Regions from separate parts of the Arthrobacter sp. NPDC055585 genome, predicted to be linked through region 2. Evidence: riboswitches for the same ligand, from Rfam matches in the RefSeq annotation. Region 2 holds a riboswitch; each other region holds the start of a gene.
What was found. Region 2 has a riboswitch for S-adenosylmethionine ahead of ACWGQ2_RS05550 (hypothetical protein). Riboswitches for the same ligand answer to the same signal wherever they lie in the genome.
Positions count from the first base shown of each region.

Region 1 (7,255 bases), on a different contig from region 2:
ACCCGGTCCTTGATGACAGTCCCGTCTTTGACCTCGTCTACCAGCTGCTGGGCATCTTCTTCTCCCTTGTCCCGGTGGCGCTGGTGCTCTTCCTGCTCACAGAGCCGGGCCGTTCAGCGTTCCGCCGCATCGGATTTACGTTCTCCCGGCCGGTACTGGACTTCGGGCTCGGTTTCGCCCTGGCGGCCGTGATCGGCGCGGGCACGCTAGGCGTCTACGCCGCGGGCCGCGCGATGGGCATTACCACTGCCATTGTCCCCGCCGCGCTGGACACCTACTGGTGGACCCTTCCGGTGCTGGTGCTTTCGGCGATGCGGCACGCTGTCCTGGAAGAGGTCATTGTGGTGGGCTACCTCTTCACCCGGCTGCGCGCGCTCGGCTGGTCCGTGCCGGCCATGATCCTCACCAGCGCCCTCATCCGGGCCAGCTACCACCTGTACCAGGGGATCGGCCCCGGAATTGGCAATTTCCTGATGGGGCTGCTGTTCGGCTACGCCTACTACAAGACGAAGCGTGTGATGCCGCTGGTTATCGCCCACGCCGTCGTGGACATCGCCGGGTTCGTGGGGTTTGCCCTGTTCGGATCCGCCATTGGAATTGGAGACTGACGCCTCGATGGCACTGCTGACACCCTGGGGCGAAGCCCTGGACCCGGAGAACGTGCTGCCCGAATACCCACGGCCGCAGCTGGTCCGCGGGAACTGGTTGAACCTCAACGGATACTGGGACTACGCCATCACTTCCGCGCGCCAGACCGATCCGCCGCAGTCCTGGGACGGCCGGATCCTGGTGCCGTTCTCGCCCGAGGCGCCGCTCTCCGGCGTCGGGCGCCAGCTGCAGCCCGACCAAGCGCTCTGGTACCGGCGCACCTTCACTGTTCCTGACGGGCCGGACGGGCGCGTGCTGCTGCACTTTGGGGCGGTGGACCAGTCCTGCACCGTGACGGTCAACGGGCAGCCGGCAGGGACGCACGACGGCGGCTACCTCCCCTTTACCCTGGACATCACCGCGCTGCTCGACGCCGGTTCCGCCGAGCAGGAGCTTCTGGTGCGGGTGCTCGATGCCACCGACACCAACGGGGCGTCCCGCGGCAAGCAGAAGCTGGAACGCGGCGGCATCTGGTACACGGCACAGTCCGGAATCTGGCAGACCGTCTGGCTTGAACGCGTGCCTCAAACCTGGATCCGGGACGTGGTGCTGACGCCGCTGGAGACACTCGACGGCGTCGAAATCACCGTGCTCGCCGGCGGTGCGCTGTCCAGCGGCTCCGCCGGCGCAGCAGAAGCGGTGGTCTTCGCCGACGGCGCTGAGGTGGCTTCAGCCCCGTTAGTTCCCGGCGTGCCGTTCCGGTTGGGCCTGCCGGAGCCGCGGCTGTGGAGCCCGGAGGATCCGTTCCTGTATGACGTCCGGGTGCGGCTCGGAGCTGACGAAGTCCAGACGTATTTTGGTCTGCGCACCTTTGGAGCCGGGACCGATTCCTCCGGCCATCAGCGGCTGCTGCTCAACGGCAAGCCGTACCTGCACCTCGGCCTGCTGGACCAGGGCTACTGGCCGGACGGGCTGTACACGCCGCCGTCGGACGAGGCATTGGTGTTCGACATCCAGACTGCCAAGGACCTCGGCTTCACCATGCTGCGCAAGCACATCAAGATCGAGCCGCTGCGCTGGTACCACCATTGCGACCGGCTGGGCATGCTGGTGTGGCAGGACCTGGTCAACGGCGGAATGGGGGAGGGCCGGGCACCTGAGCCCGTACCGCTGCCGGGCCGTGGCAGCCGCAGCGACCGTCGGTACGCCAAATTCGGCCGCAGCGACGCCGCCGGACGGGACGCCTTCCGGCGGGAGATGCGGGAAACCGCCGACCTGCTGCGCAGCGTCCCCAGCATCGCGCTCTGGGTGCCGTTCAACGAGGGTTGGGGCCAGTTCGACGCTGCGGACATCGCCCCCGAGCTCCGGAAGCTTGACCCCACGCGCCTCATCGACCATGCCAGCGGCTGGCACGACCAGGGCGCCGGTGATGCCAAGAGCCTGCACGTCTATGCGGTGCCGTTCCGGATCCGCCGGCGCTGGCAGCGCGACCCGAGGGCGATCGTGCTCTCCGAGTACGGCGGCTTCAGCCTTCCCCTGGACGGGTATACCTGGAACAGCAAGGTCTTTGGCTACGGCAAGACCCTGCACACCCGGGCCGAGCTGGAGCGGGCGTACACCTCGCTGCACCGCACCCAGATTGAGCCGGCGCTGCGGGAAGGCCTTGCCGCCACCGTCTACACCCAGCTCACCGACGTCGAGGATGAGGTCAACGGCCTGCTCACCTACGATCGGAAGGTGCTCAAGGTTGATCCGGAGGCTGTCCGCGCGCTGAACGCTGACCTTGTCCGTGCCTTCCGCGGGGACCGCTCCGCTTTGTAAGATCGCTCCACTTTGTGAAATCGCTCCGCCGCGCCGCGGAGCGATCTGCACAAAGCGGAGCGAACTCAGCTTCGGCGAGAACGCGGCCGGCCCGGGAGCGGCAGGCCAGCCCGCAGGAGCCGCTGCACCAGGGACTCCGGATGCGATGCGGGTCTCGAGATGTCGGCCCAGGACCAGCGGACAAAGCCCACGCCCGTGGCCCGGATGGCATCCTCGCGGCGTTTCTCCTTCATCAGGATGTCCCATTGCGGTGGAACCGCGGGGTTGCCCCGGCCGTACTTCAAGGCGCCGTCGAACTCTCCAACCAGGCTCTGCTCCGGCCAGAAGAAGTCGGCGCGGAAACGTCCTGCTGCAGTAACGAATTCATGTTGCAGGTCAGGCGCAGGGAATCCCTGCCTGAACATGACCGCCCGGGAGTAGGATTCGCCGGCCGACTCGGAACGCGCATCGGCAAAGCCAATCACGCGCACGGCACGGTTCAGCCTGCTCTTGTTCGGAAGGTTTTCCGCCAGCCGCAGCAGATGTTCTTTGCTGTAGCAGGGCAGCCCACGGGCCGGAGCGCTCCGCAGCACCTTGTCCAAAGCAGGAACCGCTGCCTCGAAGTCCAGGTACGCGGCTATGTCCAGGGCGGTCTGGGTACGTGACGTCATGCTCACGCCGGAGACCGCGTCGAGGGGTTCAAGCAGGTTCCTGACCGTCCACCGGATCCCTGCACGACGTCGGCCGTGGGAGGGGGCTTCGGCCAGGAGGAGCACCTCGGATGGAAGTTGAAGAAGGGGCATTCCCCACATGACGGCTGCAGATTCCTGCACAGGGATCCGGCGTTCCTGACCCTGGGCAACTGCTGCGCGGACCCGGACGCGTTCGCGTTCCCACGGCGCCAGTCCGTGCCAGGTTTCAGCATCGACATAGACCCCGGTGCGCAACCGCACGATGCTGCCCCTCCGGCAACTTTCGGCAAGGAGGTATCGGCCGGCCCCATAGGCATCGGCATCGGCAGTGAAAATCAACTCGGGTTCCATGCCCCAATAGTTGGAGACGCAGCGGCTAGGTCGTGGGGAGGGACCCCAATATGTGGAAAAGCTCCGGCTTGGGAGAAATCGTCCCCGGCGTACCGGAGCGATTTCCCAAACCGGAGCGAATCCGGAAACTAGATCTCGACGAGACCCTTCTCAGTGGCAAAGGTGACGGACATGATGCCGGGGGTGCCCTTGGGGGAGACCCAGGTGACGTCCACGGACTCCAGGGGCCTCTCAACCGGCATACCCAGCCACTCGGTCACCCGTGCGGCAGACCCGGCAATGGTGAGCGACTGCAGCGAGACAGTGCCTTCGAAGGCACGCGAGGGGTGGAGGTCGGCCTTGTCTTCATCCCAGCGCAGCATGTAGGGAACCTGCGGGTCCGCGATCAGGCCGTTGATGCCGATCTGACGCCAGGTGAGTTCCTGCCCGTCGGGGAACTTGCGGTTGCCGGGAACGGAGGCGCGGCCAAGGCGTTCTTCAAAGGGAGCCAGGTCCTCAACGGCAACACACCAGCCCATCCAGCCGCCTCCGGCTTCGGAGCGTGCACGGACGGCCTGCCCAAAGGGAGCCTTGTCCGATGCGGGATGATTCAGTACTTCAACAACCTCAACATACTGGTGGTTGGCCAGCGGGAGGATCATGTTGCGGGTACCAAAACGGGGGTGGACTCCGCCCTTGACGAAGTCGGTTCCCAGGGCAGCAGCAATGCGTTCCGTGGTGGCCAGCAGGCCGTCGGATTCGCAGGCGTAAGAGACGTGATCCAGGCGCATGCGAACATCTTGGCACGTTGTGACCTGTGTCTCGACTAAGGCAAGCCTAAGGAGCGTAATGAGCAACTTTCACGCTGCGTCATATGGGTTGCGCAACAGCGGGAGCGTTGGTTCTATAGGTACAGGTCATGAGTGCCAGCAGATAGCCCCGGCTTGCTGGCCGGCAACCCTCCAACCGCGGTGGGGTGCCCCGGGTGAAGACCTGGCCGTACGCAAACAGGCGTACCGGCAAGCGCGGGCCACACGTGTCGCTCCGGAGTATCCCGGACCCGACCCTGTGGGGCCCCTGGTCATAAAGGGAGCACAATGTCTGCCAACTGGTCCTTCGAAACCCGCCAGATCCATGCAGGTCAGGAGCCCGACGCCGTAACCGGTGCCCGCGCCCTGCCCATCTACCAAACCTCGTCCTTCGTCTTCCCCAGCGCCGAAGCGGCAGCGAACCGGTTTGCGCTGGCCGAACTGGAGCCGATCTACACCCGAATCGGCAACCCCACCCAGGAAGCCGTCGAGAACCGGATCGCCTCCCTGGAAGGCGGCCTTGGAGCCCTGCTACTCGCCTCCGGCCAGGCCGCCGAGACCTACGCCATCCTCAACCTCGCCCAGGCTGGGGACCACATTGTGGCCAGCCCCAGCCTCTACGGCGGAACCTACAACCTCTTCAAGCACACGCTGAAGAAGTTCGGAATCGACGTCAGCTTCGTCGCGGACCCGGACAACCTGGACCAGTGGCGGGAAGCAGTCCGCCCCAACACCAAGGCCTTCTTCGGCGAAGTGGTGTCCAACCCCCGCCAGGACGTCCTGGACATCGAGGGGATCTCCGCCGTCGCCCATGAGGCCGGGATCCCGCTGATCGTGGACAACACCCTGTCCACGCCGTACCTGATCCGGCCCATCGAATGGGGCGCTGACATTGTGGTGCATTCAGCCACCAAGTACCTGGGCGGGCACGGCACCGTGATTGCCGGCGTGATCGTGGACTCGGGCAACTTCGACTTCGGCGCCGACCCGGAGAAGTTCCCGGGCTTCAACACCCCGGATGAGAGCTACAACGGGCTGGTCTACGCCCGCGACCTGGGCGCCAACGGCGTCCTCGGCGCGAACCTGGCCTACATCCTCAAGGCGCGGGTTCAGCTGCTCCGCGACCTGGGCTCTGCGCTCTCCCCGTTCAATGCCTTCCTCCTGGCCCAGGGACTGGAGACCCTGAGCCTGCGCGTGGAGCGGCACGTTGAAAACGCCGTCGCCGTGGCGCGCTGGCTGGAAGCGCACGACGACGTCATTTCCGTTGCGTATGCAGGGCTGGAGTCGAGCCCCTGGTACGAACGGGGACGCAAGTACGGCCCACGCGGTACCGGAGCGATCGTGTCCTTCGAAATCGAGGGCGGAGTCGAGGCCGGCAAGCGCTTTGTGGACGGCCTGGAGCTGCACTCCCACGTGGCGAACGTGGGCGACGTGCGCTCACTGGTGATCCATCCGGCGTCGACGACGCACAGCCAGCTCGGTGCGGAAGCACAGGCAGCGGCCGGCGTCAGCCCGGGACTGGTCCGCCTGTCCGTGGGCCTGGAGCACATCGATGACATCATCGCGGACCTCGACGCCGGTTTCCGCGCCGCCAAGGGAGCATGAAGCACAGCGTGACAACGTATCCTCCTGCACCGCAGCACCCTGTCCGAGTACTGGACGGGGTGCTGCAGTATGCCTCGATCGGTGACCTGGCCCTGGAGACCGGCGGCGTCCTTCCGGACGTGGTGCTGGGCTACGAAACGTGGGGTGTGCTGAACGACGACGCGTCCAACGCCGTCCTCATTCCGCACGCCCTGACCGGCAGCACCCACGTGGCCCAGGGCTGCACGGACGAACCCGGCTGGTGGGATCCCCTGGTGGGTCCGGGCCGGACCATCGACACCAACAGGTTCTTTGTTGTCTCAATCAATATGGTCGGCGGCTGCTACGGTTCCACCGGTCCGGCATCGGCGGACCCGGACGGGCTGCCCTGGGGATCCCGGTTCCCGTTTGTCACCATCCGGGACTCCGTGCACGCCGAGGCCCGGCTGGCAGACCAGCTGGGCATCCGCCGCTGGCACACCGTGCTGGGCGGCTCCCTCGGCGGCGCCCGGGCACTGGAGTGGGCCGTCACTGAACCCGAACGGGTGGCCCGGTGCGCGGTCATCGCGGCGACGGCGGCAAGTACGGGCGAGCAGATCGCCTTCGCCCAGGCTCAGGTCGCTGCCATCCGGCTGGATCCGGATTACAACGGCGGGGACTACTACAACGGACGCGCCCCGCTGGCCGGGCTGGGTCTGGCCCGCCGGATCGCGCACATCACCTACCGCTCCGAGGCAGAACTGCAGTACCGGTTCGGCCGGACACCGCAGCCGGGGGAGGACCCGCTGGGAGCAGCGCTGCCGGCTGAGCGCGGCCGGTACCAGGTAGAGAGCTATCTGGACCACCAGGGCAAAAAACTCGCCGGCCGGTTCGACGCCAACAGCTACGTCGTCCTCACCGAGGCGCTGATGAGCCACGACGTCACCCGGGGCCGGGGCAGCCTGACCGAGGCGCTCGCGGGCACCCAGGCGCAGTTCCTGGTGGCAGCGGTGGACTCGGACCGGCTGTACTTCCCCGAACAGTCGCATGAACTGGCCGCAGCGCTGCCCGGCGAGAACCGCGTGCACCTGATCAATGCCCCGATTGGACACGACGGTTTCCTCACCGATGTGCTCCAGCTCCAGGATGTTCTGCGGCAGGACTTCTTCGCCTAGGAACTGCGCGGCACCATGGGGGGATGCGCAGTGCACCGCAGGAACCGCCGCGCAGAGCGGACGCCTGGCCCCGGCGCGGCACCGGCTTCCTCCGGGCAGCCTGCATCCTTGGCCTGGTCCATGCGGCGTTTAGCGCGTACTGGGCCTTGGGCGGGGACTGGCTGCTGGCCACGGTAGGCCGCTTCGCCGTGCAGAACCGGCAGGAGTCCCCGGCCCAGGCCGCCGCGGTCCTCGGCGGTGCCGCGCTGCTCAAGGCCGCTGCGGCGGTTATTCCGCTGGCCGCAGCCCACGGCAGGTT
Region 1 is NZ_JBSHIT010000001.1:26,265-33,519, reverse strand. It holds gene ACWGQ2_RS00160 (CPBP family intramembrane glutamic endopeptidase) at 1-608, shown strand, start outside; gene ACWGQ2_RS00155 (glycoside hydrolase family 2 protein) at 592-2,409, shown strand; gene ACWGQ2_RS00150 (hypothetical protein) at 2,475-3,431, opposite strand; gene ACWGQ2_RS00145 (VOC family protein) at 3,560-4,201, opposite strand; SAM riboswitch class IV at 4,326-4,442, shown strand; gene ACWGQ2_RS00140 (bifunctional o-acetylhomoserine/o-acetylserine sulfhydrylase) at 4,508-5,824, shown strand; gene metX (homoserine O-acetyltransferase MetX) at 5,821-6,957, shown strand; gene ACWGQ2_RS00130 (DUF3995 domain-containing protein) at 6,981-7,255, shown strand, end outside.
Region 1: it holds a riboswitch for S-adenosylmethionine, as region 2 does, so the genes downstream of both, ACWGQ2_RS00140 (bifunctional o-acetylhomoserine/o-acetylserine sulfhydrylase) here and ACWGQ2_RS05550 (hypothetical protein) in region 2, are expected to answer to the same signal.

Region 2 (7,255 bases):
CGCGTCGCCGATCTTCAGCGTGGCCAGGTCCTTGCGGAACGGGTGTGTCTCATCGAAGTTCTGGTCTGCGCCGGTGTGCCAGACGCCGGTGATGGCCGTCAGCATGTTCGGCGAGCCCTGAATGGCGGTGCGCTGCATGTGGTGCTTGACGGCGCGGATGCCGCCGAGCTCTTCGCCGCCGCCGGCGCGGCCGGGTCCGCCGTGGACCAGGTGCGGCACGGGCGAGCCGTGGCCGGTAGAGCTGCGGGCGGTCTCGCGGTTGAGCACGTGCACACGGCCGTGGTGGCCGGCGATGCCGGTGACAACCTCGCGGACGGTTGCCGGGTCGTTGCTGCAGACGGTGGCAACCAGCGAGCCGCCGCCCATCGCAGCCAGACGCACGGCGTCGGCGGTGTCTTCGTAGCCCACCACAGAGGAAACCGGGCCGAAGGCTTCCACCGAGTGCAGCGCCTCAGCCTCGGGGTTGTCCCAGGTCAGCAGTACCGGCGCCATGAAAGCACCGTCTTCGGCGACCCCGCGGCTGCCGTCTGCCTGCACGGTTTCCGGGGCCTCCAGGCTGCCGAACGCGATCTTCGCGCCGGCATCGAGGAGGGTCTGCACGGAAGAGCGGACGCCGTCGCGCTGCTCCACCGATGCCAGCGCGCCCATGGTGACGCCTTCTGCGCGGGGGTCGCCGAGCACAACACGTTCTTCAATGCGCTTGGCAGCGGCAGCAACGACGTCGTTCACCAGTGCCTTGGGCACAATGGCGCGGCGGATGGAGGTGCACTTCTGGCCGGCCTTGACCGTCATTTCGGTGACCAGCGACTTCACGTACGCGTCGAACTCCGGGGTGCCGGGAAGAGCGTCCGGCCCCAGGATGGAGGCGTTCAGCGAGTCAGTTTCGCTGGTGAAGCGCACGCCGCCTTCGACGACGTTGGTGTGGTTCTTCAGCTTGTTGGCGGTCGACGCCGAGCCGGTGAAGGAGACCATGTCCCGGTAGTCGAGGTGGTCCAGCAGGTCCCGTGCGGATCCGGAGATCAGCTGGAGCGAACCGGCGGGCAGGATGCCGGATTCGATCATCATGCGCACGGCGGCTTCGGTGAGGTAGCCGGTGGGGGTGGCGGGCTTCACGATGGTGGGGACGCCGGCGAGGAAAGCCGGGGCGAACTTCTCCAGCATGCCCCAGACCGGGAAGTTGAAGGCGTTGATCTGCACGGCGACGCCCGGGATGGACGTGTAGACGTGCTCGCCGATGAAGGAGCCGTCCTTGGACAGCACCTCGGCGGTTCCGTCGATCACCACGGTGGAGTTCGGCAGTTCGCGCCGGCCCTTGGAGCCGAAGGTGAAGAGCACGCCGATGCCGCCGTCGATGTCCACGAGGGAGTCGATCTTGGTGGCGCCGGTCCGGGCGGAGATTTCGTAGAGTTCCGGACGGCGGCCGTTGAGGTACTGGGCCAGTTCCTTCAGCTTGAGCGCGCGCTGGTGGAAGGTGAGGCCGGCCAGTCCGCGGTGGCCCACGGTGCGGCCATGCTCGACGGCGGCAGCCGTGTCCAGTCCGTCGGTGCTGACCAGGGCGAGCAGTTCGCCGGTGGAGGCATCGCGGACTTCGGCGGAGCTGGCGGAGGTGTTCTCCGGGGTCCACCATTCGTCCTGGACGAAACTGGGGACGACTTGCACGTCTATGGCGGTTGAGGTCATCTTTGACGGACCCTTTCGATACTGGACGTTCGTTTGCCAGTCCGGGCCGGTTCCGCTGGCCGCAGCTGCGGCGCAGGCCGATAACTGACCGGACGGTCGGTAATGAATCCAGCCTACATGAGAGTGCCGTGCGGCACATCACCCGGACCTGAGCTGTCCTAACATTTCGCCTGCGGGCAGCGCCTGGCAGCGTTCATGTTCCGCCGTCGAAGCCCGGCCGTTACCGTGTTCCGTTACGCAGCACTGCACTGCGGACAACGACGGCGGAAGGCAAGGACATGTTCCGGTTGCGCAAGTGGGGGCGGGCAGCGGCACTGCTGTCCGCGGGAATCCTGCTCACGGGAGGATCCCTGGTGCTGCCTGCGGCCGGTGCGGCTGCTGAGGCTCCGCCGGGCTGGACCGCGGCCGGGTCCGGTGCAGACCGGGACCGCGGACACCATGGACCCAACAAAGGATGGGACCGCGGGCACAAGAGGACTGTCGACTACGTGGCGCTCGGGGATTCGTATGCGGCCGGCGTCGGCGGCGGAGCTTTCCTGGATGCCTGCGGCCGGACCGCAGAAGGGTATCCGGCCCTGTTGGATGCACTCCGGAAGGTTGAGCTGGATGCCAATGTGAGTTGCGGCGGTGCTACCGCTGCCAGCACTCCGCCGTCTGCTCCCGCCGGGCCGGTGGACCTGCCGGAGCAAATCGCAGCACTGCAGGCCGCCGGCAGCATCGACCGGAATACCGATCTGGTGACCCTGACCATCGGCGGCAACGACGTCCGTTTCACGGAGGTTGTCGCGGCCTGTGCCGGAGCGGCGCTTCCTGCCACCTGCGGGCCCGCCCTGGCCGCGGCGCAGGCGTACGCCGAAACGACGCTGGCCCCGCAGGTGCGTCAGTCGCTGGAACAGCTGCGGGCCCTGGCTCCGCGGGCCGAGCTGGTGTTGGTGGGCTATCCGCACCTCTTCGACGACGCCGGCGTTCCCGGCCTGCTGACGGCGGAGGCAGCCGGACTGTTCAACGCGGGCACGGATGCGCTGAATGCCGTACTGGCCGCTCAGCTGCCGGACCGGCGGTCCACCTACGTGGACGTGGTGGACGAGTTTGCCGGGCATGGCGTGGGGTCGGCCGATCCGTGGATCATCTTCGGCGATCCCCAGACCAACCTGCATCCGAACGCCACGGGTTACCGCGAGGGATACCTGGCCGCCATCACCGCCGACGTCGACCTGCACCCGGGTGGCGGCCATCCCTGCCGCGGCCGCCGGTGAAGCTGCGCCGGTTTTCCTGGCCACGTACCCCTCTCCCCCGTCGAAAGGCCAGTTACGGCTCTTTTCAGGCCCGAAAAGAGCCGTAACTGGCCTCTCGAGGGATGTACCGGTGTCCCCGGCACCTGCTAACGTAACTACTGCTTCACGAGACATGGCCTCCGCACCTTCCCGGGTGTGGAAAAGCTCCGACTGGCCATGCACCAACCCCAATGTTCGGCGGGTGGTTCGGATGACGAAGCGGCCCGCATCCAACCGGAGCGGGCAAGGACACTCCCACGAAGGACACGCTGTGATTCCCTCCAGTGACCCGCGCTGCACCGCTTTCTACCCCGGCCACAAGATCCACTGGATCCATGGTGGCCGCCTGCTCAGGTTCGACGACTGGATCGACGTCGAGGTCCACGCCGACCCCGAACTCGACCTGATCTACCTGGTCCTCGACGGCGAGCAGCAGCTGATGTGGCACCACGACGTTCCGCTAGTCGCAGAGGCGCTGGCGGCCAGCCCTGGCCAGCCCCAGTGGTGCCAGCGGTACTCCTCGCTGATGGTCCCGGGCGCCTACGAGGGCCGGAACCGGAGCTCTTTTTTCTACTTGGCCACAAATGACAGGGTGGTTCCCTGCCGCGGCCGGGAACCCCGGCGTGACGTGACTATGCAGGATCAGGGCTCGGCGTAGCTCCCCGTCCCATCGAGATGGCAGAAACTGCACGGATGAAGCCTGTATCGAGCAGTTTCTGTCATCTCGGTTCGGGGTCGAGCAGCCGGGACCGGAGCCGGGCGAGCGTTTCCTCCCCTATTCCAGCCCGGCGCAAATAGGCCGCGGCGTCGAAATCCTGCAGGAAACCCAGCAGTTCCCCCTCCGCTGCATCGGCGCGGGCGGCCAGTTCGGCGTCGTCCAGCGGTCGTTCCCGCGGCTGCTGCTGGGTCCGGTGCCAGTCGTTGATGCCGGTCAGGGCGGTTCGGTAGTCGGCGGCGATGTCCGTCGGCTGCACACCGGCCACGCCGAGCAGCAGCGCCGTCACCAGCCCGGTGCGGTCGCGTCCGGCAGAACAGTGGAGCACGACGCCGCCGGGCGGGGCATCCGCGACGGCGGCGGCGATTGCCGCGAACTTCTCCGGCCAGCGGCGCAGGTTCTCCGGATAGAAGCGCGGTGAGCTCATGTACGGGCCGGTCAGCGCGGTGAAGTCCGGGTCATCGGGTTCCTGGGTCGGAAGGTTCACGAACCGGATGCCGTCTACTGCCGACGGCGTCAGCACGGGGTCGGTATCACGCCGGCCGATCTCCGCCGCGTTGCGCAGGTCGATGACGGTGCGGACGCCGGCGTCATGCGCCTGCTGCCAGCCGCGGGCCGTGAGCCATTCGGAGCGGCCCATCCGGTAGATCCGCCCGGGCTGGATGTACCCGTTGACCGCGGGTATTCCGCCCAGGTCCCTCGCGTTAGCGGCGCCGTCCCAGTCCACGCTGCGCTTCCCCGGATTCCTCATGCTTCCAGCCTAGGCGGAGCCGTGCCCCGGCGCGCTGGAGGGCCTCCGCCAGCGATACTTGACTCTGACACTGTGGAAGGCAGGAGAACTGGAGCATGTTATCCATTGGAGCGTTCGCGCAGATCGGCCAGGTTACCCACCGCATGCTGCGGCACTGGGACACCGCCGGGCTGCTTGTGCCCGCCCACGTGGATGAGTTCAGCGGTTACCGTTCCTACGATCCGTCGCAGCTTCAACGGCTGCACCGGATCGTGGCCCTGCGTTCCCTTGGCTTCGGCCTGGACGATATTTCGGCGATGCTCGCTTCCGGGATGGACTCAGGCCGGATCGCCGGCCTGCTTCGTCTGCGGAAGGCGGAGGTCGCGGAAGAGGCGCGGGTAGCGGCGGCACGGCTCATCGACGTCGAGCGCAGGCTCCACCTCATTGAAAAGGAAAATGCCATGGCCCAGATCGAAATCATTGAAAAGCCCCTCCCTGCCATGCGGCTCGCCGCATGCAGCGCCGTAGTGGCCGAGCAGCCCGAGGTTCCCGGCGTCGTCGGGCCGCTCTTCGACAGTGTCGCAGCACTGCTGGCCCCCTCCGGCACGCCGGCCGGGGTTCCGGTGGCGCAGTACGACATGGGAGAGGACGGTATGCGGATCATTGCAGGCTTTGCGAGCTCCGGTCCCATTCCTGACGGCGCCGAGGAAGCCCTGCTGCCCGCTGTTCCAGTTGCCGTGTGCGGAGTTCACCTGGGCTCGATGGAGCACATCGGCGAAAGCTGGCAGGCGGTGCACGCCGAGATCATCGCCCGGGGATTCACGCTCTCAGGCCCGTGCCGTGAGGTGTACCTGCGGTCCGAGTCCGAGGATCAGGCAGATTGGGTGACTGAACTGCAGCAGCCAGTCGCCAGGGCTTAGTCCCGGCTGCATGCCGGCAGCCGCGTCAGCAGAGGAGGTATCGGTGGAGGCAACCGAGATCCGGCTGTGGTGGCTGCCGGTGGGCGCCGGCGGGCACGTGGTGATCCACACCAGCCGGTGGTGGGAGCTTTGGCGTTCCCTGCGGGAGCGGCGGCGCCCCCGGCCGCTGTTCCACTCCGCCTTGGAAATCCTGGCCCCGGACGGTCGCTACGCCGTCGAAATGGCGCCGGCCTGGGGCCGGGGCGCCGGCGGCCCCGGGGTGGTGGCCACGGGCCCGGTCGGCCTCCGGCTGCTGGGACGCTTCGGGCTCTTCCGGTATGAGGTGCGGTGCTGGCGCGACGGGATCATCCCCGACCTCGCGTACGCTCCGGAAGCGCCGGTGGTGTTCAATCTGGCCGCGTCCGACGCCGACGCCCTGCTTGCGCGCGTTCCCCAGGTTCCCCGCCTGGTGTGGGGCGCCAAAATGGCCGACGGCGACATGTGGAACTCGAACTCGCTGGTGTCCTGGCTGCTGCAGACGGCGAATATCGACGCCGCTGCCCTGTCACCGCCGAACGGGGGCAGGGCGCCGGGCTGGCTTGCAGGTATTGATGCCGCCCGGTGACAGTCTCCGGCGGTCTGCCTGAGACCCCACCGCGGCAGTCCACCCGCGGTGCCGTGTCAGATCATCCTGTGCTGCAATAACGTCGTTTAGGACTGCTCCTGCGAATCCTGTGCCGCGGTAACGCCGCTGTGAACGCTCCATAGCGACGTTGTTGCGACACAGGACGCTGCAGCCCCTTGCTGAGGGGCATTACTGCGACACAGGACGCGGACAACCGGGGCGGCAAGCTCCGGTCCGCCCCGGCAGCCGATGCCCGCAAGTCACTGTGCCAACCGGTACTGAGCGGCAGACCGGTTGGAAGATCAGCCCTCGTCAATTTTCGGGGAGATAAAGTCCCTCAGACCCCGCCCCCGGAAATCGTTCGGGGAGGTAATGCTGCTTTCAGCATCCCTAAACAGCGTTATGTCCCCAAAAGATGCGGGCCGCACCTCCATAAGCGCTTTATCTCCCCAAAGATTTCAGCGGAACCCTCGGTTGGGGAGGTCCGGCAAGGCGGGACACCAAGCGGCTCCTAACGCAGCAGCCCGCATGAGCCGGGCCTTGGGGCCGGGAGCATGCGGGCTGCCGTCTGCGGAAACTAGCTCCAGTCGAAGAAGCCCTTGCCGGACTTACGGCCGAGTTCACCGCGGGCCACCTTGTCCCGCAGGATCTGCGGCGGCTCAAAGCGCGGACCGAGGGTGGAGGCAAGGTACTCGGCGATGCCCAGGCGCACGTCCAGTCCCACAATGTCCGTGGTCTTCAGCGGACCGGTGGGGTGCTTGTAACCCAGGACCATGGCGGCGTCGATGTCTTCGGCAGAGGCCACTCCCTCTTCGACCATGCGCATGGCCTCAAGGGCGATCGCCACACCCAGGCGGGAGCTGGCGAAGCCCGGGGCGTCATTGACGACGACGGGTGTCTTGCCGAGGTCTGCCACCCAGGTCCGGGCGGCGGACGCAAGCTCCTCTGAGGTCTCCTTGCCCAGGACAACCTCGATCAGCGTGGAAGCCGGAACCGGGTTGAAGAAGTGCAGGCCGCAGAACCGCTCGGGGCGCTGCAGCTTCTCTGCCAGCTCAGAAACGGACAGCGAGGAGGTGTTCGACGCGAGCCAGGCATCGGCGTCGAGCTGTTCCTCCACAGCTGTCAGGGCGGTGGCCTTGAGGGAGAAGTCTTCCGGAACCGCTTCGACCACTAGGCCGGAACCGGCGAAATCGGCGTAGTCGGTGGACACGCTCAGGCGGGCCGTCAGCGCTTCGAGGGTCTCTTCCGTGGTGCCGCGCTCAACGCTCTTGGCGAGGTTGCCGGCTACGCGCTCGTAGGCGGCCTTCGCTGCGTCATCGTCGCGCTCGACGA
Region 2 is NZ_JBSHIT010000002.1:368,735-375,989, forward strand. It holds gene paaZ (phenylacetic acid degradation bifunctional protein PaaZ) at 1-1,680, opposite strand, end outside; gene ACWGQ2_RS05545 (SGNH/GDSL hydrolase family protein) at 1,959-2,936, shown strand; SAM riboswitch class IV at 3,077-3,210, shown strand; gene ACWGQ2_RS05550 (hypothetical protein) at 3,226-3,612, shown strand; gene ACWGQ2_RS05555 (tyrosine-protein phosphatase) at 3,674-4,420, opposite strand; gene ACWGQ2_RS05560 (MerR family transcriptional regulator) at 4,516-5,319, shown strand; gene ACWGQ2_RS05565 (hypothetical protein) at 5,363-5,923, shown strand; gene ACWGQ2_RS05570 (3-hydroxyacyl-CoA dehydrogenase family protein) at 6,501-7,255, opposite strand, start outside.

Region 3 (7,255 bases), on a different contig from region 2:
GAGGACAGTTGCAGCGGGGCAATCCTGGGAGCGGGCATGGACGAGTACGTGATCGTGGTTGAAACCGGCTACAAACTGGCGTCCGCGAACCACAAGATCACTCCCACCGAGCCGATGACCCGCGTCGCCGCGGAGCAGATGTTCACCGAGATGATGGACGGAGGGCATCCCGAACTGCTGCCGGAGAAGAACGACACCTCGTTCCTGGAGGTCTCGCCCGTGGAGTTCCTGCGCCTGCACCGTGCCATGGGCGGAGCGGTGGAACTGGACCGGGTGACCCTGGCCAGGGTTCACAGCACTGCGCATTAGGCTCCGGCCCGCCGCGCTTCGCACACGGCGTGGATCGCGGGAATGCAGGGTTCGTTCTGCAGGCTGGTGGTGTCCCCGAGGGTGGTGCCCTCGAACAGCTGGGTGAGCAGGCGGCGCATGATCTTGCCCGAGCGGGTCTTGGGCACATCCGGAACCACGACGACGGCGGCGGGCTTGGCGATCGGCCCGATCTCCTTCGCGACGTGGGCCCGCAGCTGCGCGGTGACAGTTTCAGTATCCGGCGACGCGGAGTCGGTGAGCACCACGAACGCGGCGATGGCGTGACCGGTTTTGGGATCCGCGACGGGGCAGACCCCGGCTTCCACCACCCAGGGGTGGGAGACCAGCGCGGATTCGATTTCGATCGTGGAGAGCCGGTGCCCGGAGACGTTCAGGACGTCGTCCACCCGCCCCAGGATCCAGGTGTCGCCGTCGTCGTCATACCGTGCGCCGTCCCCGGCGAGGAACCAGCCCTGCTGCGCGTACTGCCGCCAGTAGGAGGAGAGGTAGCGCTGCGGATCTCCCCAGCAGGTCCGGGCCATGGACGGACCGGTCTTATCCACCACAATGAAGCCCTGTACGTTCGGGGGCACCTCGTTGCCGTGCTCATCAACGATCCGGGTGGACACGCCGGGCAGGGCGCGGGAAGCGCAGCCGGGCTTGAAACTGGTGTCCGTCTGCCGCGGGGACAGGATGGTGGCACCGGTTTCGGACTGCCACCAGGTGTCGATCACCGGAACCTCGCCGCGGCCGATGTTCTCCCGCATCCAGCGCCAGGCTTCCGGGTTAACTGCTTCACCTACGGTGCCCAGCAGCCGGATGGAGGACAGGTCCCAGGTGTCCGGGACGCCGTCGGGGAACCAGCCCATGAGGGAGCGGACCAGGGTAGGGGCGGTGTAGTAGCTGGTGACCTGGTAGCGTTCGATGATTTCGAAGTGCCGGCCGGGATGCGGGGTGTTCGGTGTGCCCTCGAAGATCACCTGGGTGACGCCGTTGGAGAGCGGCCCGTAGATCTCATAGGTGTGGGCGGTGACCCAGGCCAGGTCCGCAGTGCACCAGTGGACGTCCGTGTCCCGGGCGGATTCGTCCGGATTGGCGAACAGGAACCCGTAGCTCCAGGACGCCTGCGTGAGGTAGCCGCCCATGGTGTGCACCAGGCCCTTGGGCTTTCCCGTGGTGCCGGAGGTGTACATGATGAACAGCGGCGTCTCGGCGTCGAATGCCTCCGGTTCGTGCACATCGGAGGCGGTGTCCACGGTCTCGTGCCACCAGAGATCCCGGCCCTCGGTCCAAGCGATCTCGGAGCCCGTGCGCCGGATGACCAGAACATGTTCAATCGCGTTGTCCCCGGAAACGGCCTCGTCCGCGTTGTCCTTGACCGGGACGGCGGCACCGCGCCGGAACTGGCCGTCCGTGGTGACCAGCAGCTTCGCGCGGGTGTTCTCCACCCGGAACTTCAGCGCCTCGGCCGAAAACCCGCCGAAGACCAGCGAGTGGATGGCGCCGATCCGTGCACAGGCCAGGGTGATGATGATGGTTTCGGCGATGACGGGCAGGTAGATGACCACCCGGTCGCCCTTTTCGATCCCGAGGGCCAGCAGGGCGTTGGCAGCCTTGGAGACTTCCTTCTGCAGCTGGGCGTAGGTGATGCTCCGGCGGTCACCGGGTTCGCCCTCGCAGTGCAGTGCCACTTTGTCCCCGCGCCCGGCGGCCACGTGGCGGTCCACGCAGTTCACTGCGACGTTGAGCTTGCCGCCGGCGAACCACTGGATTTCCGGCACGCTGTACTCGGCGTCGGCCTCCGGAACCTCCGGGCCGGACAGGCGCTGCGGCGGGGTGAAGGTGTGGGCGGTGTGCCACGGCTGTTCCCACTGCAGGCGCCGGGCGGCGTCCTCCCAGAACGCAATGCGCTCTGCCTCGCCGGCGAATTCCGGTTCGGCTGCTGTCTGGATTGCTGTGTCTACGCCCACTTCTTCACTGCCCACTTTTCTGCGACGCTCAGCAGGGCATCCGTCGTTTTGCCGATGACTGCCAGCAGCACGATCGCCAGGAACATCCGGTCGGTGCGGCCGTTGTTCTGCGAGTCGGTGAGCAGGAAGCCCAGCCCCATGGAGGAGGCGATCAGTTCGGCGGCCACCAGGAACAGCCAGGACTGGGCCAGTGCCAGCCGCAGGCCGGAGAAGACAGCCGGTACGACGGCGGGCAGCTGCACCGTGGTGAGCAGCTTCAGTCCGTTCAGGCCGAAGGCGCGGGCGGCTTCGACAAGGTTCTTGTCCACGTGCCGCAGGGCCAGGGACACGGTGGTGAAGACCGGGAAAAACGCGCCGATGGTGATCAGTGTGACCTTGGAGTCCTCGCCGATGCCCATCCAGAGGATCAGCAGCGGCACCAATGCCAGGGAAGGAACGGCTCGGACGGCGCCGAACAGCGGGCCGAGCAGGACGTCGGCCAGCCGGGACAGGCCCAGCAGGGCGCCCAGGACCAGGCCCAGTGCGGCGCCGAGCGCGAAACCGGTGAGGACGCGCTGGGTGGAGATGGCGATGTGGGTGCCCAGCTCGCCGCGCTCAATCAGGTCCGCTGCGGAGGTCAGGACCGCGCCCGGGGAGGGCAGCTGCACGGCGCTGAAAACCCCGAGGACGGAGACCAGCTGCCAGAGGCCCAGCAGCAGAACCGGTACCACCAGGCCCAGGGCCACGCGGGCCCAGGTCCGAGACAGGACGCCGCCGGAGACGGTCTTCCGCACCGGTGCTGCGGGCAGCGCGGCTCCCGGGCCCTGGATGCCGCCGGGGACGGCGGAACTGCCGGTCAGGGAGGTATTGCTGCTCATTAGGAGTCCTTGACCGTTGCGGCGTCGGCCTTCTGCACGAAGGTGTCATCCAGCAGCGAAGCAACGGCGTCGTCGATCGCCTGTTGGTTGGCGACGTCGCCGGTTTCAACGAACACGGGGCCGACCTTTTCCAGGACCGTGCGCTGCGCATCGCCCGGGGCGGCGTCGACGTCGAGGTTGCTGCGTTCCAGGATGACGGTGCGGGCCACCTCGAGGTCCAGGCCGGCGACGTCGGCGAGGATCTGCGCGGTTTCCTCCGGGTTTTCGGCGGCCCAGGCGCGGGCCTTTTCGTAGGCGTCAACTACTGTCTGGGCCAGTTCGGGCTGCTCTTCCAGGAAGGACTCGGTGGCGTTGAGGAAGCCGTAGGTGTTGAAGTCCAGGTTGCGGTAGAGGAACTTCGCGCCGGCGTGCTCGGCACCGGCCATGATCGGATCGAGGCCGGACCACGCATCCACTGCACCGTTCTCCAGGGCGGTGCGGCCGTCGGCGTGCTGCAGGTTCTCAACCGTCACGTCGGAGGTGCTCAGACCGGCTTCTTCCAGTGCCTGGACTAGGAAGAAGTAAGGGTCGGTGCCCTTGGTCGCGGCGACGGACTTCCCTGCGAGGTCCTCGACGGAGGTGATGTCCGAGTCGGGGGAGACCAGGAGTCCGGCCCATTCCGGCTGGGAGTAGATGCTGATGGTCTTGATTTCGGAACCGTTGGCGCGGGCGAGGAGGGCAGCCGAACCGGCGGTGGAGCCGACGTCGATCGCTCCGGCGCGCAGCGCCTCGTTGGCCTTGTTGGATCCCGCGGACTGTACCCAGTTGACCTCAACGCCCTGCTCTTCGAGGGTGGCTTCGAGCCAGCCCTGGTCCTTGATCACCAGGCTGAGCGGGTTGTAGGTGGCGAAGTCGATGTTCAGGGTGCCGCCGTCGGCCGTTTCGTTGGCGGCTGCGCCGGAGGAATCTTCGCCGGCAACGCAGCCGGTCAGGGCCAGGGAGACGGCGGCGGCGGTGGCTGCCAGTGCGGTGAGCGGGCGGCGGGAGACACGGGGTGGGCGGCGGGAGAAGCGGGAACGGCTGTTCATGGGGATTCCTTCGAGACGGGTGGAGCAGAAAAAATCAGGGATAGGTACAACTGGTGCGGGCACAAAGCGTCCGCGGTTTGGCCCCGTTTTGAGCGCGGGGGCAGGGGAGGCGTGGGCGCTCTAGTGGCGGTCGACGCCGAGGCTTGCCAGGAGTTCGCCGCGCATTCGGGCGAGTTCGGCTGAGGCTCGGTCCCGGGGGCGGGCGCCGGGAACGGTGATGGTCTGGGTGATGGTGGCCCCGGGTTTGCCGGGTTCGCGGCCGAGCACGATGATCCGGTCGGCGAGCTGGAGGGCTTCATCGACGTCGTGAGTGACCAGCAGGACGGTGGCCGGGGCGGCGCGGTGCACGTCCAGCAGCAGGTCCTGCATCTTCAGGCGGGTCAGTGCGTCCAGGGCGCCGAACGGTTCGTCCAGCAGCAGGACGCCGGGCTTGCGGGCCAGGGCGCGGGCCAGCGAGGCGCGCTGGGCCATGCCGCCGGAAACGGCGCGCGGCTGGTGCTTGGCGAAGCTGTCCAGTTCCACGAGCTTGAGCAGTTCGGAGACCTTGGCCTGGCCTTCGGAGGCGCTGGTGCCCTTCGGCAGGCCGATCGCAACGTTGGCCTGCAGGGTCTGCCAGGGCAGCAACCGGGGTTCCTGGAAGGCGACGGCGCAGCGGTCATCGATGCCGCGCACAGCGGTTCCGTCGATTCGAACCTGGCCGGTGGACGCGGCGTCGAGCCCGGCAGTGGCGCGCAGCAGCGTGGACTTGCCGCAGCCGCTGGACCCCAGGATCGCCAGGACTTCCCCCGGGCGGACTTCAAAGTTGATGTCGCGGAGCACCACGTGGGCGTCTGCGCCGGAGCCAAAGCTGCGGCCAACGCCGTCGAACGTCACGGACAGGGCGGTGTCGGGTGCGGTGGGCGCGGCAGCGGACACAGCATGGGACCCAGAGGACAGTACAGCAGTCATTGAACACTCCATCGGTCCTGGCAGTAGCACCCTACGGAAAACGTCCTGGGCCGTTACCGGCCTCCTGCGACGTCCACCTCGCTATCGCAGTGCCTCAAGGAGGAAGCACTCCGACCAGGGTTGCTGCGGCTTCACTGATCCAGGTCTCTCAGCCGCTCGGGATGGTCAAGCACCAACTAAACGCCCTGAAGTCCGATCCCGGCAAGTCCCCGCGTAACATTTCGAATCCAGTCCCCTTCCCGCCGGTGTCCCCATCGAGAGGCCAGTTACGGCTCTTTTGAGCGCCCAAAGGAGCCGTAACTGGCCTCTCGATGGTTTTTGGGAGGGGAGAAGTACGACGGCGGCCGTTACGCCGCGTGACAGGCGGGGCTTGCGTGCCACCGGGGGAACGGGCGCATACTGAACCCGCAGGATCATGAGTCCCAACGCGAAGCTCTGGCTGGTTGGGCGGCAACCCTCTCCCGTAGCGGGGTGCCCCAGATGACGATCCGGTCGCCGGCAGCACCGCCCGCGGCAAGTACGGCGCTCCCTCTGCGGTGCGTCCTTCCGTAAAGGACCCTCATGGCCACCACGCCCGCCCGCCACATCCGCTTCAACGCCTTCGACATGAACTGCGTGGGCCATCAGTCGCCCGGCCTCTGGCGCCACCCCGAAGACCGTTCCGCGGACTACACCAAGCTCAGCTACTGGACCCATCTGGCCCAGACCTGCGAACGCGGCCTGTTCGACGGGATCTTCATTGCCGACGTCCTCGGCACGTACGACGTGTACGGATCCTCCAACGAAGCGACCCTGCGGCAGGGCACCCAGGTCCCGGTAAACGATCCGCTGCTGCTGGTCTCCGCCATGGCGCTGGTCACTGAACACCTCGGCTTCGGCGTCACGGCCGGAACCGCCTACGAGCACCCGTACCCGTTCGCCCGCCGGCTCTCCACCCTGGACCATCTCACCGGAGGGCGGGTCGGCTGGAACGTAGTGACCGGCTACCTGCCCTCCGCCGCCCGGAACATGGGCCAGGAAGACCAGCTGGAGCACGACGAGCGCTACAACCACGCCGATGAATACCTCGAAGTTGTCTACAAGCTGCTCGAGGGCTCCTGGGAAGACGATGCCGTGGTCCGCGACCGGGAGACCGGCGTGTTCACCGACCCGGCCAAGGTCCATGACATCAACCATGAGGGCAAGTACTTCAAGGTCCCCGGCATCCACATTTCGGAGCCCTCGCCGCAGCGCACACCGGTGATCTACCAGGCCGGTGCGTCGCCGCGCGGCATCGCTTTCGCGGCAGAGAACGCTGAAGCAGTCTTCGTCGGAGCGTCCACGGTGGAGAAGCTCAAGGCGACCGTCACGAAGATCCGCGACGCCGCCGAAGCAGCAGGACGGGACCGGCACTCGATCCGGATCTACACGCTGCTGACCATCATCACCGCCGCCACTACCGAGGAAGCCGAAGCCAAGCACCTGGATTACCAGAGCTACATCAGCGACGAAGGCGCGCTGGCGCTGATGTCCGGCTGGATGGGCGTGGACCTCTCCACCTACAACCTCGATGAGCCGCTCGGCTCGGTGAAGTCCAACGCCATCCAGTCCGCTGCGGCGAACTTCCAGAAAGTGAAGGACGACGGCGAGCCCTGGACGGTGCGCGACATCGCCGAGAGCGCCGGGATCGGCGGGCTGGGCCCGCGGCTGGTGGGCTCCGGCGAGGAGGTTGCCGAGGAACTGATCCGCTGGGTGGAGGAGACCGACGTCGACGGCTTTAACCTCGCGTATGCCGTCACACCGGGCACCTTCGAAGACGTGGTGGAGTTCGTGGTTCCGGAGCTGCAGAAGCGCGGCGCGTACCCCACGGAGTACGCCCCCGGCACTCTGCGGAACAAGCTCTTCGGTGCCGGAGACAAGCTTCCCGCAGAGCACCGCGGTGCACGGTACCGGCTGGCACCGGCAGTAAAGGGATAGAGGCCCCTCGGCTATCCTCGATCCATGACTGCCGACGGACCGTCCAATACCATTCAGCTCACCGTCAGTTCCAAGCGTGCCCGGGCACACGGCGAACTGGTGGTCCAGGCACCGATGGCTGCCCTCCCGCCCGCCGTGGAGCGTGCCC
Region 3 is NZ_JBSHIT010000005.1:253,061-260,315, forward strand. It holds gene ACWGQ2_RS11000 (hypothetical protein) at 37-309, shown strand; gene acs (acetate--CoA ligase) at 306-2,279, opposite strand; gene ACWGQ2_RS11010 (ABC transporter permease) at 2,270-3,136, opposite strand; gene ACWGQ2_RS11015 (aliphatic sulfonate ABC transporter substrate-binding protein) at 3,136-4,203, opposite strand; gene ACWGQ2_RS11020 (ABC transporter ATP-binding protein) at 4,324-5,151, opposite strand; SAM riboswitch class IV at 5,563-5,677, shown strand; gene ACWGQ2_RS11025 (LLM class flavin-dependent oxidoreductase) at 5,713-7,107, shown strand; gene ACWGQ2_RS11030 (hypothetical protein) at 7,132-7,255, shown strand, end outside.
Region 3: it holds a riboswitch for S-adenosylmethionine, as region 2 does, so the genes downstream of both, ACWGQ2_RS11025 (LLM class flavin-dependent oxidoreductase) here and ACWGQ2_RS05550 (hypothetical protein) in region 2, are expected to answer to the same signal.

Region 4 (7,255 bases), on a different contig from region 2:
GGGACTGATCTTCTACGGCCTGTATATGGGCTTTATCCGGGCCCGCTTCGGCAAGCTTTAGGCCTGCCACCAGGAGTCGAGTTCCTCCAGCGGATCTGCGTCCCACGGGGTAGGCAGCACACCGTCCATGTAGTTCGCGAACCACTCGCGGACCTCGGGTGACTGGTAAGCCTCCTGAAGCACACGCGCCTTCTCCGTCTCGGCGAACTCAGCTGTTCCGGCCACGATGCAGCGGAACGGAATCTGGTCCGCTTCCTTCTCGAAGGCCAGCGCGTCATCCGGGGACAGCCCAATCTCCGCGGCCAGCCGCACGAACAGCACCCCGGCATCCACGTCCGGCAGCGTCTTGGACAGGGACTGCTGGTCCACTTCCACGAACTCGAAGTTCTTCGGATTCGCTGTGATGCTCTCCTGGGAGGTGTGGATGACGCCCACGCCGTCCTTGAGCTCCAGCAGCCCGGCATCGCGCAGCAGTACCAGCCCGCGTCCGTTGTTGGCCGGGTCCACCGGCAGGGCGATCCGCGCGCCGTCGGGCAGGTCCTGCAGCGAATCCCAGCGCTGGGACCAGATGCCGGCCGGTGATCCGTAGACGTAGAACAGCGGCTGCACTTCCAGCTTCTGGTCCACGTTGAACTGCTGCAGGTAGGCACCGTGCTGGAAGTAGTTGGCATCGAATTCGCCGTTGGAGACCGCCAGGTTCGGCTGGATGATGTCCGTGACGTAGGTGGCTTCCAGCGTCCAGCCCTTTGCCTTGAGCAGCTCGGCGGCGATCTTGGTGGGCTCCTGGTACGGAGCGGATTCGGTGGCGATGATCTTGATGGTCTTGTCGCCGCTGGCTGCTGCGCCGCCAGCCAGGCCGCAGCCGGTGGCCGCGGTCAGGGAGGCTGCGCCGGCGCCGGCGAGGGCGAGTTTGAGGAAGTTCCTGCGTTCCATGGGAGTCCTTTGAAGAGTGGAGTGAGTTAGCGGTAGGCGGAGGGAACCGGTTCGGTTCCGTTGAGGAAGAACCGGCCAAGTTCGTTGTATTTGTAGGCAACGGGGTCGTGCAGGGTGTGGGTGCGGACGTCCCGCCAGTACCTGTCGAACCCGTACTTGGACCCGGCGGCGCGGGCGCCGGTCACGTCGAAGATCCGTGCGGTGACATCCAGGGACACTTCGTGAGCGGTGATCTTCGCCGCGGCGATTTGCTCTGCCACCCCGGCCCGGTCAGCGGCGGTGAGTGACTTGCCGGCGTCGAACGCCCACTGCAGGGCGGTGGTGGCCTGGTCAACGACGGCGGCCAGTGCCTGGAGCCTGGCGGCGAAGGACCCGTAGTGGTTCTGGATAAACGGATCGTCCGACGCCGCTGCCACGTCCGCGTGGAACCACGGCCGGGCACTGCCCAGGGTGTAGTCCCGGGCGGCCAGCACGGCTCCTTCCGCGGCGGCGAGGTAGGCGTGGGCGAAGAGCAGCTGGAAGGCCGGGGTGGTGAGCACCTGGTGCGGGCTGCGTTCGCCGTCGTGCGCTCCCAGATTGGTGATTACTGCCGTGTCCGGAACAAACACGTCCCGGAACTCGATGGTGTTGGTGGCGGTGAGTCGGGAACCCAGGACGTCCCAGTCGTCGTGGCGGACAACGCCCTCGGAAGCCGTGTCGATGATCAGCGCCAGCCGGTCACCGCCGTCGAGCACTGCCCGGCCGTAGACCCTCTCCGCCACCCGGCTGCCGGTGGAGAACGGCTTTTTGCCGGTCACGAGGTATCCGCCGCCGGTGCGGACGGCAGCGGCCTGCGGTCCCTGCGGCGTTCCGGTGGAGGACCAGAGCCACTGCTGCGCCAGGCACTCGTCCGCCAGTTCCTGCCCGCGTGCCTCATCCAGGTCGATGTAGGGGAAGGACTGGAAAATGTAGTGATAACCCAGCAGCTGGCCGATCGAGTTATCCGCCCGGGCCACCCGCTGCACGATTTCGAAGACGGTGCTCCAGTCGATTCCGGCGCCGCCGAAGCGGGCAGGAATGGTCAGCGGCAGCAGCCCGGACCGGCGCAGGATTTCGACTTCCGTGAACGGCGGTTTGTTCGCGGCATCGCGTTCGAGTGCATCGGCGCCGAGGATGGCGGCTACCTCGTCGGCGACGGCGAACCAGCGGGCCGCTTCCGGGGCGGGATTGTGGCCGTAGCGGGTGAGCAGGCTGGCGGTCATCGGGTGGCTCCTGAGGGTGCAAGGGTGTTTGTGAAGGCGCCGCGGAACTGTGCGGCCCGGTGCCGGTCGTTGAGCAGCGGGCCGGCTCCGAAGAGCTTTTCGCGCAGCGTGCCGGGGGCGTATTCGCTCTGGGCCAGACCGCGGCGGCGCAGTTCCGGCAGTACCCCGTCGATGAAGTCCGTGTAGGAACCGGGCAGGATGCCGTTGATGATGTTGACGCCGTCCACTCCGGCATCCTGCCAGCGCTCAAGCTCATCGGCGATTTGCTCCGGGGTTCCGGTGATCTGCTGCGCTTCAGTGCGGTACCGGGCGACGTCGGCCAGGGTGGGGTTCCCGCCCGGGGTGGAGTCGATGATCGCCTGCAGCACGCCGCGGCCGCCTTCGGTCTGCACCTCGCCCAGTGGGGTGTCCAGGTCCAATCCGCCGAGGTCGACCCCCAGGCCGCCGCCAATGTGCGCGATCACGGCATCGAGGTCCAGGTACTCGTCCAGCTCAGCTTTTTTACGCTGCGCCTCGGCTTCGGTACCGCCCACCACAAAGGACAGGCCGGTGAACACCTTGATGTCCCCGGGCAGCCGCCCGGCATCGACGGCGCGTGCCCGGACCCCGGCGGCTACCTTCGCGGCATGGGCGGGGTTGGGCGCAAAAATGAACGTGGCTTCGGCGTTGGCTGCGGCGAACTGCTGCCCGCGGCCGGAGCTGCCGGCCTGGAAGAGCACCGGAGTGCGCTGCGGAGAGGGTGAACTCAGGTGCGGTCCGTCGATCGAGTACCATTCGCCGCGGTGATGGATCTTGTGGACCTTGTCCGGGTCCGTGTGCAGGCCGCTGGCCTTGTCCTGGACCAGCGCGCCGTCGTCCCAGGATCCTTCCCAGAGCTTGTAGACGGCGTCGGTGTATTCATCCGCCCAGTCATACCGGCGGTCGTGCCCGGTGAGGCCGTCGCCGTCGAAGTTGCGGTGCGCGTTCTCCAGCACGGAGGTGACGATGTTCCAGCCGGCCCGGCCGCCGGAGAGGTGGTCCAGCGTGGACATCTGCCGGGCGAACTGGAAGGGATGGCTCTGCACCACGGACGACGTCGCGGCCAGCCCAATCTCACGGGTGGCACCGGAGAGCGCGGCGAGCAGCAGCAGCGGATCGTTGGCGGGCACCTGCAGACCGCGGCGCACGTGGGAGGCCCACCCGCCGTCGTGGTTGCCGTACAGTCCAACGACGTCGGCGAAGAACAGCGCGTCGAACTTCGCGTCTTCCAGCTGGCGGGCCAGGTCCGTCCAGAAGGACAGTTCGTTGAAGCGATGCTGTTCGGCGTCGGGGTGGCGCCACTGGCCACCGCGGATGTGGCTGGTGGTGTTCATCAGGAAGGCGTTCAGCAGCAAGCGCGGACGCGGACCTACAAAGCGGGTACTGGGAATAGTCATGGCAAAGCTTTCGATAGAAGTCAGAGGCGCTTGTCAGCGCGGCGGGAGAGCCAGGAACCGCCCAGCTGCACGGCCTGCACCAGCAGGACCATCAGCACAATCGCGGTGAGCATCAGCCCGGTTTCGTAGCGGTAGTAGCCGTACCGGATGGCGAAGTCGCCGATTCCGCCACCGCCCACCAGTCCCGCCATCGCGGAGTAGGAGATGAAGCTGACGGTCATGATGGTGACGGAACTGATGAGCGCCGGACGCGCCTCGACCAGCAGGACGTCGCGCACAATCTGCCCGCGGGTAGCTCCCATGGAGCGGGCCGCTTCCACCACGCCCCCGCCCAGAGCGGTGATGTTCTGCTCCACGAACCGGGCGAAGTACGGAATCGCGTTGATGGTCAGCGGCACGATCACAGCTGCGGTGCCGATGGTGGTTCCCACCACAAACCGGGTGAACGGGATGATCGCGATCAGCAGGATCAGGAAGGGGAAGGACCGCACCAGGTTCACCAGTGAGTCCAGTACCCGGTGCAGCCGGGGTTTGTGACCCAGCCCGTCCGGTCCCAGAGTGTAGAGCAGGACGCCCAGCGGGGTGCCGATCAGCACCGCCAGCGGAATGGCGACCAGCAGCATGGTGCCGGTCTGGCCCAGGGCGGCAAGCAGTTCCGGCCAGACTTCGGCAATGCGCTCAAGCAACGCGGGCTCCTTCCCGGCGGTCCGCACGATCCAGGGTGATTTCATCCGAGATCAGGTACCGGCCAATGGCGGTGGCCGGCGTGAAGCCTGGCCGGTTCAGCTCTGCGAGCGCGAACTGTTCAACCACCCGGCCTTCCTCCATGACAGCCACGTTGTCAGCGATGGCCTTGATGACGTTCATTTCATGGGTGACCACCACAATCGTGATGCCGAACCGTGCGTTGACGTCGCTGAGGTACTGCAGCACCGAGGCGGTGGTCCGGGGGTCGACGGCGGAGGTCGGCTCGTCGCACAGCAGCACCTTGGGCCGGGTGGCCAGGGCGCGGGCGATGGCCACCCGCTGCTTCTGCCCGCCGGAGAGTTTGGCCGGGTAGGTGCCGGCCTTCTCCGAGAGGTCGACGACGGCGAGCGCCTCCAGTGCGCGGGTGCGGCGTTCGGAAGCACTCTTCACGCCGGCGAACTTCAGCGAGAGTTCAACGTTCTGCGCAGCAGTGCGGTTGTTCAGCAGGTTGAAGTGCTGGAAGATCATTCCGATCTCATGCCGCGCGGCGCGCAGTTCTGCGTCCGCCAGGCCGGTCAGGTCCGTTCCGTCCACCAGGACCCGTCCGGAGGTGGGCCGTTCAAGCAGGTTGATGTTGCGCAGCAGGGTGGACTTCCCGGCGCCGGAGAACCCGATGATGCCCTGGATGCTGCCCTTGGGTATTTCGAGGCTGACGCTGTCCACGGCCATAAAGGCGGATTCACCGCCTCCAAAGACGGTGGAGACGTTTTCAATTCTGATCATGCTGTCCTCCTGAGGTCTAAACCCGGGAAGAGGGGCACGCAGCGGTCCCCGGTCTGCGCCCGTGCAGCAAGGCACGGGTGCAGCGGACCGGATTAGAGCAGGTGCTTCTCCATCGGTCCTGGCGGTAGCACCCTTCTTCGGCGGGGTTAGCCCGCGGAAGGGGGTTGCTGCGGCGTCACGGAGCCAGGTCTCTCAGCCGCTCTGGATGGTTACGGCACTATCTAAACCGGCTGCACCCCGTGAGGGCCAGAACATTTCCCTGTGCGGCCCTATGCGTCGGTACGTAACGCGGCACTGCGTCACAATCCGTTTTGTTACGCCGTGCCGGACGAATGCAGCCACGGTCCCGTGCCAATTCAAACGGAGGGTCCGTCCGCGGCGCGGGAGCACCGATTACCTGGCGGATCCGAGAAGATGGGACCGTGACCCTTCCGGAACGCCCTGCCCTCTCTTCCTCCCTCGGTGCAGGCGAATTCCGCCGCTGGTACTGGCTGAAGGAGGAGCTGCAGGCGTTTGCCCGCGCGCAGCAGATCCCGGCCGGAGGTTCCAAGGAACTGCTGGCCGAACGGATTGCCGCGTTCCTGGCAGGCGGGCCGCTTCCGGCCCCTGCTGCGAAGCCCCGAAGCTGCCAACAGCGGCTTGTTCCTCCGCTGACTATCCACACGGTGGTTCCGGCCGGGCACCCCTGTAGCCAGGTGCTGCGGGAGTTCTTCGTCAACGCCCTCGGGCCGGGTTTCCGCTTTGATGCGCCCATGCGTGAGTTCTTCGCCGCCAATGACGGGACGGCTACACTGGCTGCTGCATTGGATCACTGGCACGCCACACGAGCGGCTGCCGCCCGGCCGATCGGCCCGCAGTTCGAGCTGAACCGCTTCGCGCGGGACTGGCACGCTACACATCCCGGCGGCACCAGGGACCAGATGCTCGCAGCTTGGAAACTACACCGCTCCCTCCCCGCTGATCAGCGAGGCTAGGCCCTAGCGGCTGCCGATCGCAGCCAGTTCTTCCCGGATGTTTTCCGGCTCTTCCTCCAACGGCATGTTCAGATCGTCCTGCACTCCGTCCAGGGTGCCCGGCGGGTCAGCCTGCAGCGGTTCGAAGAAGGCTTCGAAATCGGTGACCGGCTCTCCGTCCCCGGCGATAAGTTCAAGGGTCTTGCCCAGGGCTTCATCCGAGGAAAGGGCCTGCACCAGTACCTGCGCAATCTGGGTGCGGGCGATGCCGCCGTCAGCCGGGGTGCCGGTTCGCCGCCGGTCTCCCTGCAGCGCTACTTCCCGGTCCTGGCCGGGCTCGTTGTAGTCGAACCAGCCGGGCCGGATGATGGTGTACGGCAGTCCGCTGGCGCGGAGCAGGCGTTCGGACCGCCGTTTCCAGTCCACCAGGGTGCCGAAGGCCGTCCTGTTGGTCAGGCCGATGGCCGTCATCAGCACCACCCGGACACGGCGTCCGTGCAGTGCCAGCAGGACGTTCCGCACGCCGTCGTAATCCACCGCCTGCGGGTCTTCTCCGCCGTTGGCGCCGTGCGTGAAGATAATGGCATCCACGCCGTCGACCGCTTTGGCGAGGGTCGCGGGCCGGGTGACGTCACCTTCCACCACTTCGGCCTCCGGCGGCAGTACTTGAGCTGCCTTGAGCGGACTGCGGGCCAGCGCACGGACGGTATACCCCTTCCGGACGGCCTCCTGGACAACCAGCCGGCCAATTCCGCCGGTCGCGCCCACCACCAGTACAGTGCTCATTCCGGCCTCCCTGGCCTTTTAGAGTCCAAACCTCCCGGCTTCGATCACCGGGCAGGTGTCCATAACGACGTCGAGGCCAGCGGCTGCGGCACGCTGCGCTGCCCCTTCATCCACCACACCCAGCTGCAGCCAGACGGCCTTGGCACCAATTTCGATGGCCTGGTCCACGATGTTCCCCACTTTGGCGGAGTTCACGAAGCAGTCCACCACGTCCACCGGGCCGGGTATCTCCGAGAGCCGGGTATAGCCCTTATTGCCCTGCACTGCCTCGCCGGAAAGATTGACGGGGATAATTTCCATGCCCAGGGAATCCTGCACAAACCGGGAAACACCCACAGCGGGGCGGGCCGGGTTGTTCGACAAGCCGACTACCGCCCACCGGCCCTTGTCCGTGAGCAGCCTGGTGATGACTTCCGGGTCATTGCGGTGCGCCATGCTGTGCCTCCTGGGATGTCTG
Region 4 is NZ_JBSHIT010000005.1:261,478-268,732, reverse strand. It holds gene ACWGQ2_RS11080 (DUF1206 domain-containing protein) at 1-61, shown strand, start outside; gene ACWGQ2_RS11075 (MetQ/NlpA family ABC transporter substrate-binding protein) at 58-933, opposite strand; gene ACWGQ2_RS11070 (acyl-CoA dehydrogenase family protein) at 960-2,174, opposite strand; gene ACWGQ2_RS11065 (LLM class flavin-dependent oxidoreductase) at 2,171-3,589, opposite strand; gene ACWGQ2_RS11060 (methionine ABC transporter permease) at 3,610-4,275, opposite strand; gene ACWGQ2_RS11055 (methionine ABC transporter ATP-binding protein) at 4,268-5,059, opposite strand; SAM riboswitch class I at 5,166-5,271, opposite strand; gene ACWGQ2_RS11050 (DUF6434 domain-containing protein) at 5,482-6,033, shown strand; gene ACWGQ2_RS11045 (SDR family oxidoreductase) at 6,037-6,798, opposite strand; gene ACWGQ2_RS11040 (CoA-binding protein) at 6,817-7,233, opposite strand.
Region 4: it holds a riboswitch for S-adenosylmethionine, as region 2 does, so the genes downstream of both, ACWGQ2_RS11055 (methionine ABC transporter ATP-binding protein) here and ACWGQ2_RS05550 (hypothetical protein) in region 2, are expected to answer to the same signal.